One region of the Kitasatospora sp. NPDC051984 genome, then DNA from elsewhere that is predicted to be linked to it. Evidence: riboswitches for the same ligand, from Rfam matches in the RefSeq annotation. Region 1 holds a riboswitch; the other holds the start of a gene.
What was found. A riboswitch is a leader RNA that binds a small molecule or an ion and turns the genes downstream of it on or off. The one in region 1 is predicted to bind glycine.
Positions count from the first base shown of each region.

Region 1 (4,377 bases):
GGCCGCGACCTTGAAGGCCACCGCCTTGCCGGCGATCACGTGCTCCAGCGGGCCGCCCTGCTGGCCGGGGAAGACCGCCGAGTTGATCTTCTTGGCGAACTCGGCCTTGGACAGGATGACACCGCCGCGCGGGCCGCCCAGGGTCTTGTGGGTGGTGGTGGTGACCACGTCCGCGTACGGCACCGGGGAGGGGTGCAGTCCGGCGGCGACCAGGCCGGCGAAGTGCGCCATGTCGACCATCAGCAGGGCGCCGACCTCGTCCGCGATGCGGCGGAACTCGGCGAAGTCCAGCTGGCGGGGGTAGGCGGACCAGCCGGCGATGATCAGCTTGGGCTGGTGCTCCTTGGCGAGGCGCTCGACCTCGGCCATGTCGACCCGGCCGGTCTTCTCGTCGACGTGGTACGCGGCCACGTTGTAGAGCTTGCCGGAGAAGTTGATCTTCATGCCGTGGGTCAGGTGACCGCCGTGGGCCAGGTTCAGGCCCAGGATGGTGTCGCCCGGCTGGATCAGCGCGAACATCGCCGCGGCGTTCGCCTGCGCGCCGGAGTGCGGCTGCACGTTGGCGTGCTCGGCGCCGAACAGCTCCTTGACCCGGTCGATGGCGAGCTGCTCGACCACGTCGACGTGCTCGCAGCCGCCGTAGTAGCGGCGGCCGGGGTAGCCCTCGGCGTACTTGTTGGTGAGCACCGAGCCCTGGGCCTCCATGACCGCCACCGGGGCGAAGTTCTCGGAGGCGATCATTTCCAGGGTGGTCTGCTGGCGGTGCAGCTCGGCGTCGACCGCGGCGGCGATCTCCGGGTCGAGCGCGTGGAGGGACTGGTTGAGAACCGTCATGAGGGGGATCTCCCGGTCAGGCGCCGATGAGGGCGTCGTAGCCGTCGGCGTCGAGCAGCTCGTCGGTGGCCTCGACCCGGACCTTGAACAGCCAACCGCCCTCGAAGGGCTCCGAGTTGACCAGGGCCGGGTCGTCGATGACCTCCTGGTTGACCTCGGTGACCTCGCCGGTGGCGGGGGAGAAGAGGTCGCTGACCGACTTGGTGGACTCGAGCTCGCCACAGGTCTCACCGGCGGTGACGGTGTCACCGACATTGGGGAGCTGGACGTAGACGATGTCGCCGAGGGCGTCGGCCGCGTGCGCGGTGATGCCGATCGTCGACACCCCGTCCACGGCGGCGGTCAGCCACTCGTGCTCCTTGGTGTACTGCAGGTGCGTGGGGTTGCTCATGACGTCATTCTCCAGGATCGCAAGAGGGGCGGGCGCGGCCGTCCGCTGGGCGGACGAACCGGAAACGACTGCTGGGACAGCAGGTGAAGGGCTGAGCGAAGGTCAGCGGGCGCGCTTGTAGAACGGCAGCGCGACGACCTGGACCGGCTCGGCCTTGCCGCGCACGTCCACCGCGACGGTGCTGCCCGGCTCGGCGTGCGCGGCGTCCACGTACGCGATGGCGATCGGCTTGCCCAGGGTCGGGGACGGCGAACCGGAGGTGATCCGGCCGATCACGGCGCCCTCGGCGTCCACCACGGAGTACTCGGCGCGCGGGACGCGGCGGCCCTCGGAGACCAGGCCGACCAGCTTGCGGGGCGCCTTGGCCTCGGCCGCGGCGGCGGCCTCCTCCAGCGCCTTGCGGCCGACGAACTCACCGTTGTTGGTGGTCTTGTCGAAGCGCACCACCCGGCCGAGGCCGGCGTCGAACGGGGTCAGCTCGGTGGACAGCTCGTGCCCGTACAGCGGCATGCCGGCCTCCAGGCGCAGCGTGTCGCGGCAGGACAGGCCGCACGGGACCAGACCCTCGGCGGTGCCGGCCTCGGTCAGCGCCGTCCACAGGTGCTCGGCGTCGGCGGGGGCGCAGAAGACCTCGAAGCCGTCCTCGCCGGTGTAGCCGGTGCGGGCCAGCCAGACCTGACGGTCCGCCACGGTGGCGGGCAGCAGCGCGTAGTACTTGAGGCCGGGCAGGTCGGCGTCGGTGAGCTTGGCCAGGATGCCGTTGGCCTCCGGGCCCTGGACGGCGAGCAGCGCGTAGGCGTCGCGGTCGTCGCGGACGGTGGCGTCGAAGCCGGCCGCGCGCTCGGTCAGGGCGTCCAGCACCACCTGGGCGTTGGAGGCGTTGGCGACGACCAGGTACTCGTTCTCCGCGGTGCGGTAGACGATCAGGTCGTCCAGGATGCCGCCGTCCTCGCGGCAGATCATGGTGTAGCGGGCGCGCAGCACGCCGAGCGCGGAGATGAAGCCGACCAGCGCGTGGTCGAGCAGCTCGCCGGCCTGCGGGCCGGAGACGGTGATCTCGCCCATGTGCGACAGGTCGAACAGGCCGGCCTTGGTGCGGACCGCGAGGTGCTCCTCGCGCTCGCTGCCGTAGCGCAGCGGCATGTCCCAGCCCGCGAAGTCGGTCATGGTGGCGCCGAGCGAGCGGTGCAGCGCGTCGAGTGCGGTGAGGCGGAGGGACACGGCAGGACTCCCGGGATCTGGAAACGGGCAGGCTGGGGCGAACCTCCCCGTCTGTCGTCGAACCTGAGAGCTTCACCGCCATCCGAAAGGATGGCGGTTTGCACCGTGGGTGGGCGCACGGCGCGGCCGTGTCCACTTTCCAGATCTGCCTCGCCCGGGCGGTTAGGGGGCCTGAGAGATTCCGGGGAGGACTTGCTCCTTCGGCGCCGGTCGCGACCTGGTGACGGTCGTTCCGGCTCTCCCGCGCGGGTTCGAGCGGCCGGTATGAAGTTTGGGCGGGCCCATCATGGCATGCCGGGACCCGCTGGTGGGAGTGGGGTTCGGCGGCGGCCGCCGCGGGGGACCCGTGCGCGCCGCTAACCTGATCGCAACCGTGAGTGTGGAGGGGCGAGATGAGCATCCCGCTGGGGCAGGTTCCGGAAGGCGGGAGCTGGCCGGCCAACGAGCTGGAGCAGGTGCTGATGGCGGCCCTGGGCGATCCGGGGGCGACACCCCGGGTGATCGAGGTGCTGGCCCGCAGCCAGGTGTGGATCCCGCTGCCGTCGGGCGCCGATCCGCAGTCCGGCGAACTCGACCTGCCGACCCTCGAACTGGCGGGCGCGCCCTACGTGCCGGTGTACAGCTCGCAGGAGCTGTACCTGCGGCACGTGCCGGGCATCCCGTTCGCGATCGCCCCGATGTGGGAGTTCGCCCGGGGGCTGCCGCTGGGCATCGGCATCGCGGTCAACCCCGAGGCGCCGGTGGGCATCCCGGTGCCGCCGGAGGGCGTGGGTGAGCTGCGGCGCGGGCCGCGCGGCGACCAGTGGGAGGCGCAGGGCGTCACCGAGGGCGCCAGGGTGGCGCTCAAGGAACCCGAGCCGCACCAGGAGCCGCTCGCCTTCCTGGCCGCCGCGACCGGCGAACTCGCCGCGCTGCCGGGCGTGTTGACGGCCCGCCGGGCGCTGGCCCGGGTGGAGGGCGAGTCGACCCTGCTGTACGTCGGCGTCCAGCTGGACCCGGCGGCCCCCGCCGACCCCGGCGACGTCAATCTGGCGCTCGGCCGGGCACTCGGAACCGCGGCGCCGAGCTGGGGCGTCCACCTGGTGCTGCTCGACCTGGTCGCCGACCCGGTGGTGGACTGGATGCTGGGGCGGGTACAGCCCTTCTACGTCAGACCGTGAATCCACCGGATGTCCGGGACGGCGGCATGACGGTTGTCGGGCGCGCCCCATAGGGTTGCCCCGGCACACCGCCGCGCGGTGGACGGGTGGACGAGGGAAGTCGAGAAAGAGGCGACGACGTGACGGGAGCAGCCGACGACCCGGGCGCGATCGAGCGCGCCCTCGCAGCGGTCGCACCGGAGCGCTGGGACGCGTACGAGGGGCTGCTGCGCGCCCTCGCGGGCGGTCAGGTCTGGATGCTGCTGTGGCACGGCAGCCAGGGCAGCCCGGACGCCCAGTACGGGAACATGGACGTCGGCGGGCACGGCTACGCGCCCTGCGTGACCTCCCCGGGGCAGCTGACGGCCAGTGGCTGGGCGCGCGGCCACGAGGTGGTGTCGGGGCCGGAGATCGCCGGCTCGCTGTACCGCTCCCGCTGGGGCCTGTGGCTGGACCCGCACCGCCCGGGCGGCGGCATCGGCGTACCGTGGGCCGACCTGCGGCGGATCGCCGTCGGCCTGGACCGGCTGCCGGCCGGGCCGCTGCGGATCTCCGAACCGGCCGGGCAGGCACCGCAGTTCTTCGCCGTGCTGGAGCAACAGGCCGCCGAGGTGCGCCCGTTGCGCTCGCTGCGCCGGGCCTGGGTGCAACCGGTGCTGGGCGAGCCGTACTTGGCGATCGGTCTGGACCTGTACGACACCTCGCCGCCGGCCGTGGAGGCCGCCCGGGCGCTGGTGCAGCGGGCCGCCGCGCACGCCCCCGAGGGGCCGGCCGTGTCGACCGTGATGATGG
Region 1 covers NZ_JBIUCB010000001.1:811,094-815,470, forward strand. The annotation lists gene glyA (serine hydroxymethyltransferase) at 1-834, opposite strand, end outside; gene gcvH (glycine cleavage system protein GcvH) at 851-1,225, opposite strand; gene gcvT (glycine cleavage system aminomethyltransferase GcvT) at 1,328-2,446, opposite strand; glycine riboswitch at 2,596-2,700, opposite strand; gene ACIHEI_RS03665 (enhanced serine sensitivity protein SseB) at 2,839-3,606, shown strand; gene ACIHEI_RS03670 (enhanced serine sensitivity protein SseB C-terminal domain-containing protein) at 3,726-4,377, shown strand, end outside.

Region 2 (4,377 bases), on a different contig from region 1:
GAAGCCGTAGTGGGTGAGCTTCTCCGGGGTCTGCGCGAAGTTGCTGATCACCATGAACGAGCCGTACATGCCGAAGCCGATGAGCAGGCCGGAGATGTTGGTGAAGGCGACGGCGGGGCGGGCCATCATCTTCAGGTCGACCAGCGGGTGGGCGACCTTGGACTCGACCAGCAGCCAGAGCAGGGCGACGACCGCGGCGACGGCGAACAGGCCGAGGGTACGGGTGGAGCCCCAGCCCCACTCGTTGCCGCGGCTGACGGCGATCAGCAGGGCGGAGAGCCAGCCGGCCAGGGTGATTGCGCCGAGCGGGTCGGCGCCGCCGTTCTTGTCGACGACCGGGTCGCTGGGCACTCGCAGGATCACCAGCGCGACGGCGGCCAGGCCGAAGATCAGGCCCATCCAGAAGATCGACTTGTAGTCCCAGTGCTCCAGCAGCAGGCCGGTGGCGACCAGGCCGAGGCCGGAGCCGACGCCCATCGAGGCGGAGATGGCGGCGACGCCGGCGGTGACCTTCTGCTTGGGCAGTTCGTCACGGACGATGGCGATCGCCAGCGGCAGCACGCCGCCGCCCGCGCCCTGGAGCACCCGGGCGACGACCAGCAGGCCGAAGGAGTGGGTGCACACCGCGAGGCCGGAGCCGAGCACCAGGCCGGCCAGCGAGATCAGCAGCACGGGCTTGCGGCCGCGCAGGTCGCCGAAGCGGCCCAGCAGCGGGGTGAGGACCGCTGCGGAGAGCAGGTTGGCGGTCATCAGCCAGGTGATGTCGGAGCCCGACACCTTCAGCTCGGCGGCCAGGCTCGGAAGGATCGGGACGACCGCGGTCTGTACCACGCTGTAGGCCAGCATGGCGAGGATCAGCGCGGGCAGAACCCTGGCGCTTGTGGGCTTGGCGGCCGCGGCGGTGGGCTGTGGTGCCTCACTCACGGGAATCCTCCGGGTTGCTTCAGGCGGGGCGATAGTGCAGGAACTGAAGTAACGATGTCGGGAGATGCTTCACTATGTCAAATATCGAAAGGTGAAACTTTGGCAAAGTCGAAGCCCCGGTCCGCGGAGGCGGACCGGGGCCGGGAGTTGTCGGATCGTCAGACCGGAGAGGCGGCCGGGGACTGCGGATGAGAGTCCCACGGCTGCCGCTGCGAGGCCTCGCCGTCCGCGCCGGTGGTCGCGCCGTGCACCTCCACCTGCTCGCGGCGCAGCTCCTCGCGGACCACCTGCTCCTCGGTGTACTGCTCCACCACCAGCCGCACCCGCTCCACCGGTACCAGGTACTTGCGGACCACCGGGCGTTCCTCGCGCAGCGTGACCTCCTCCACCGCCTCGGCGATCTCCTGGTCGCTCAGCGCCGCCCGCTCCGCCTCCGACACCGGGATCCGCTCCACCCGCACGCGCTCGCGCACCACTGGCACCCGCCGCACGACCGCCTCGGTGGTCACGTACTTGCGCAGCCGGGTGGTGCCGATGTTGTGCCACTGGGTGGTGATGTCCAGGCGCTCCTCGCGGCAGGTGATCTCCACCGGCTTCTGCCGGTCCCCCCGGTCCGCCCGGTCCCCCCGGTCCGCCCGGTCCGCCCGGTCCGCCCGGTCTGCCCGGTCCGCCTGGTCTGCCCGGTCCGCCCGGGCGGTCGGCGGCTCGGCGGGGCGGGCCGGTGGCTCGGGGGCGGCCTGCGGGGCGGTGAAGCCCGGGGGCGCGGGGGCCGGGCCGTGGACGGGGCCGGAGGAGGGGGCGGGGGTGCCGAAGTCGTGGTCGATGGGTGGCTTGCTGCGCGCCGGGGTGCGTTCGGAGATGAACCGGACGGACTCGTCGGGGCTCGCCGTGTCGAGGCCGTAGTAGCGGTAGAGCTCGAGTTCCTGTTCGGGGGAGAGGTGCTGGCCCACCCCGAAGTCCGGGGACTCCTTGATCAGCGACTTGTCGTACGGGACGTGCAGCTCGTCGCCGGTGAAGTCGCTGGTGGTCAGCGGGACGAAGGCGTCCCGGCCGAAGATCCCGGTCCGGACGGCCGCCCACTCGGGTCTGCCGGTGGTGTCGTCCAGGTAAACCTCGTCGACCGTGCCGATCTTGTCACCGTTCCGGTCGACCGCCTTGTGTCCGATCAGGTCGCGCGGATCGATATCGGTCTGCACGCTGTCCTCCAGCTGCTGCTCCTGAGGGAACGTCGGGGGAGCGGTCGGAGGAGCGTGCCGGGCCGCTGTTTCACACCAAAAGGCACGTTCCGGACGGTGTCACTCCGGGTGCCTCCGTCCGGGGCGGATCGTGCGGCCGCAGCGGTGATCGTCCAGGTCGGCGCTGGTACCCTGGGCGGCGACCGCCGAGCCCGCTCGGGAGAGTCCCGGACCCGTTGGAAAGCGGGGATGCGGGACGCCGAAGGAGCAACCCCTCCCCGGAATCTCTCAGGCATCCGTACCGAACGGGATCAGGTCACTCTGGAAAGCAGGGCAGGACCGTCGGCACCGAAGCCGCCGGACGCTGTCCTCGCCGACGGTGCAAGCCGACCGGGAACCACCCCGGGCGCGCGAAGCTCTCAGGTACCGATGACAGAGGGGGAGGCTGACGGGTTCGTACGCCCGGACGCTTCCACAGCGGCCGGCCGGCGTGCGTCCCACCGCCGGTCCGCGACCAGGAGGCTTGACCCCCATGAACGCCCAGCCGACGCTCACCGAGCTTGAGCAGGCCAGCCCCTTCGAGCACCGCCACATCGGCCCCGACAGCGACGCCCAGCAGAAGATGCTGGCCCAGGTCGGCTACACCTCGCTGGACGAACTGTCCGACGCGGCCGTCCCCGACGCCATCCGCAGCCTCACCGCGCTCGGCCTGCCCGCCGGCCGCAGCGAGGCCCAGGTGCTCGCCGAACTGCGCGAGCTCGCCGGCCGCAACCAGGTCCTCACCTCGATGATCGGCCTCGGCTACTACGGCACCTTCACGCCGCCGGTCATCCTGCGCAACGTCCTCGAGAACCCCGCCTGGTACACCGCATACACCCCGTACCAGCCGGAGATCTCCCAGGGCCGCCTGGAGGCCCTGCTCAACTTCCAGACCATGGTCGCCGACCTGACCGGCCTGGCCACCTCCGGATCCTCGCTGCTCGACGAGGGCACCGCCGCCGCCGAGGCGATGGCCCTGACGCGGCGCGTCACCAAGGTCAAGGGCGGCGTCTTCCTGGTCGACGCCGACACCCTGCCGCAGACCCTCGCCGTGATCGAGACCCGCGCCGAACCGACCGGCGTCGAGGTCGTCACCGCGGACCTGTCGAACGGCATCCCCGCCGAGATCGCCGAACGCGGCGTCTTCGGCATGCTGATCCAGTACCCCGGCGCGTCCGGCGCGGTGCGGGACATCAAGCCCGTCATCGAGCAGGCCCACCAGCTCGGCGCGGTCGTCGCCGTCGCCGCCGACCTGCTCGCCCTCACCCTGCTGCGCTCGCCCGGCGAGCTCGGCGCCGACATCGCCTGCGGCACCTCGCAGCGCTTCGGCGTCCCGATGGGCTTCGGCGGCCCGCACGCCGGCTACCTCGCCGTGCGCGCCGAGTACGCCCGCAACCTGCCCGGCCGCCTGGTCGGCGTCTCCGTCGACGCCGACGGCAACCGCGCGTACCGGCTGGCCCTGCAGACCCGCGAGCAGCACATCCGCCGCGAGAAGGCCACCTCCAACATCTGCACCGCCCAGGTGCTGCTCGCCGTGATGGCCTCCATGTACGCCGTCTACCACGGCCCCGACGGCCTCGCCGACATCGCCCGCCGCACCCACCGCTACGCTGCCGCGCTCGCCGCCGGCCTGCGCGCGGGCGGCGTCGAGCTCGCCCACGAGGCGTTCTTCGACACCGTGACCGCTGTTGTTCCGGGGCGTGCGGACGAGGTTGTCGCCGCGGCGCTGGCCGGTGGCGTGAACGTGTTCCGGGTGGACGCGGACCAGGTCTCGGTCTCTTGTGACGAGACGACGACCCGTGAGCACCTGGCGGCCGTGTTCGCCGCGTTCGGTGTGACGGCAGAGGTGGTCGAGGACGCGGACGCGCTGCCCGCCGGGCTGCTGCGTGAGGACGAGTACCTCACCCACCCGGTCTTCCACAGCCACCGCTCCGAGACCGCCATGCTGCGCTACCTGCGCCGCCTGTCGGACCGCGACTACGCGCTCGACCGCGGCATGATCCCGCTGGGCTCCTGCACCATGAAGCTCAACGCGACCACCGAGATGGAGCCGATCACCTGGCCCGAGTTCGGCCAGCTGCACCCGTTCGCGCCGGTCGACCAGGCCGAGGGCTTCCTGACGCTGATCCGCGGGCTGGAGCAGCAGCTGGTCGAGGTCACCGGCTACGACGCCGTGTCGATCCAGCCGAACGCGGGCTCGCAGGGCGAGCTGGCCGGTCTGCTGGCCGTCCGGGCGTAC
Region 2 covers NZ_JBIUCB010000008.1:12,672-17,048, forward strand. The annotation lists gene ACIHEI_RS17630 (MFS transporter) at 1-924, opposite strand, end outside; gene ACIHEI_RS17635 (PRC and DUF2382 domain-containing protein) at 1,083-2,120, opposite strand; glycine riboswitch at 2,307-2,413, shown strand; gene gcvP (aminomethyl-transferring glycine dehydrogenase) at 2,632-4,377, shown strand, end outside.
Region 2: another riboswitch for glycine. It lies ahead of gcvP (aminomethyl-transferring glycine dehydrogenase); the one in region 1 lies ahead of gcvT (glycine cleavage system aminomethyltransferase GcvT).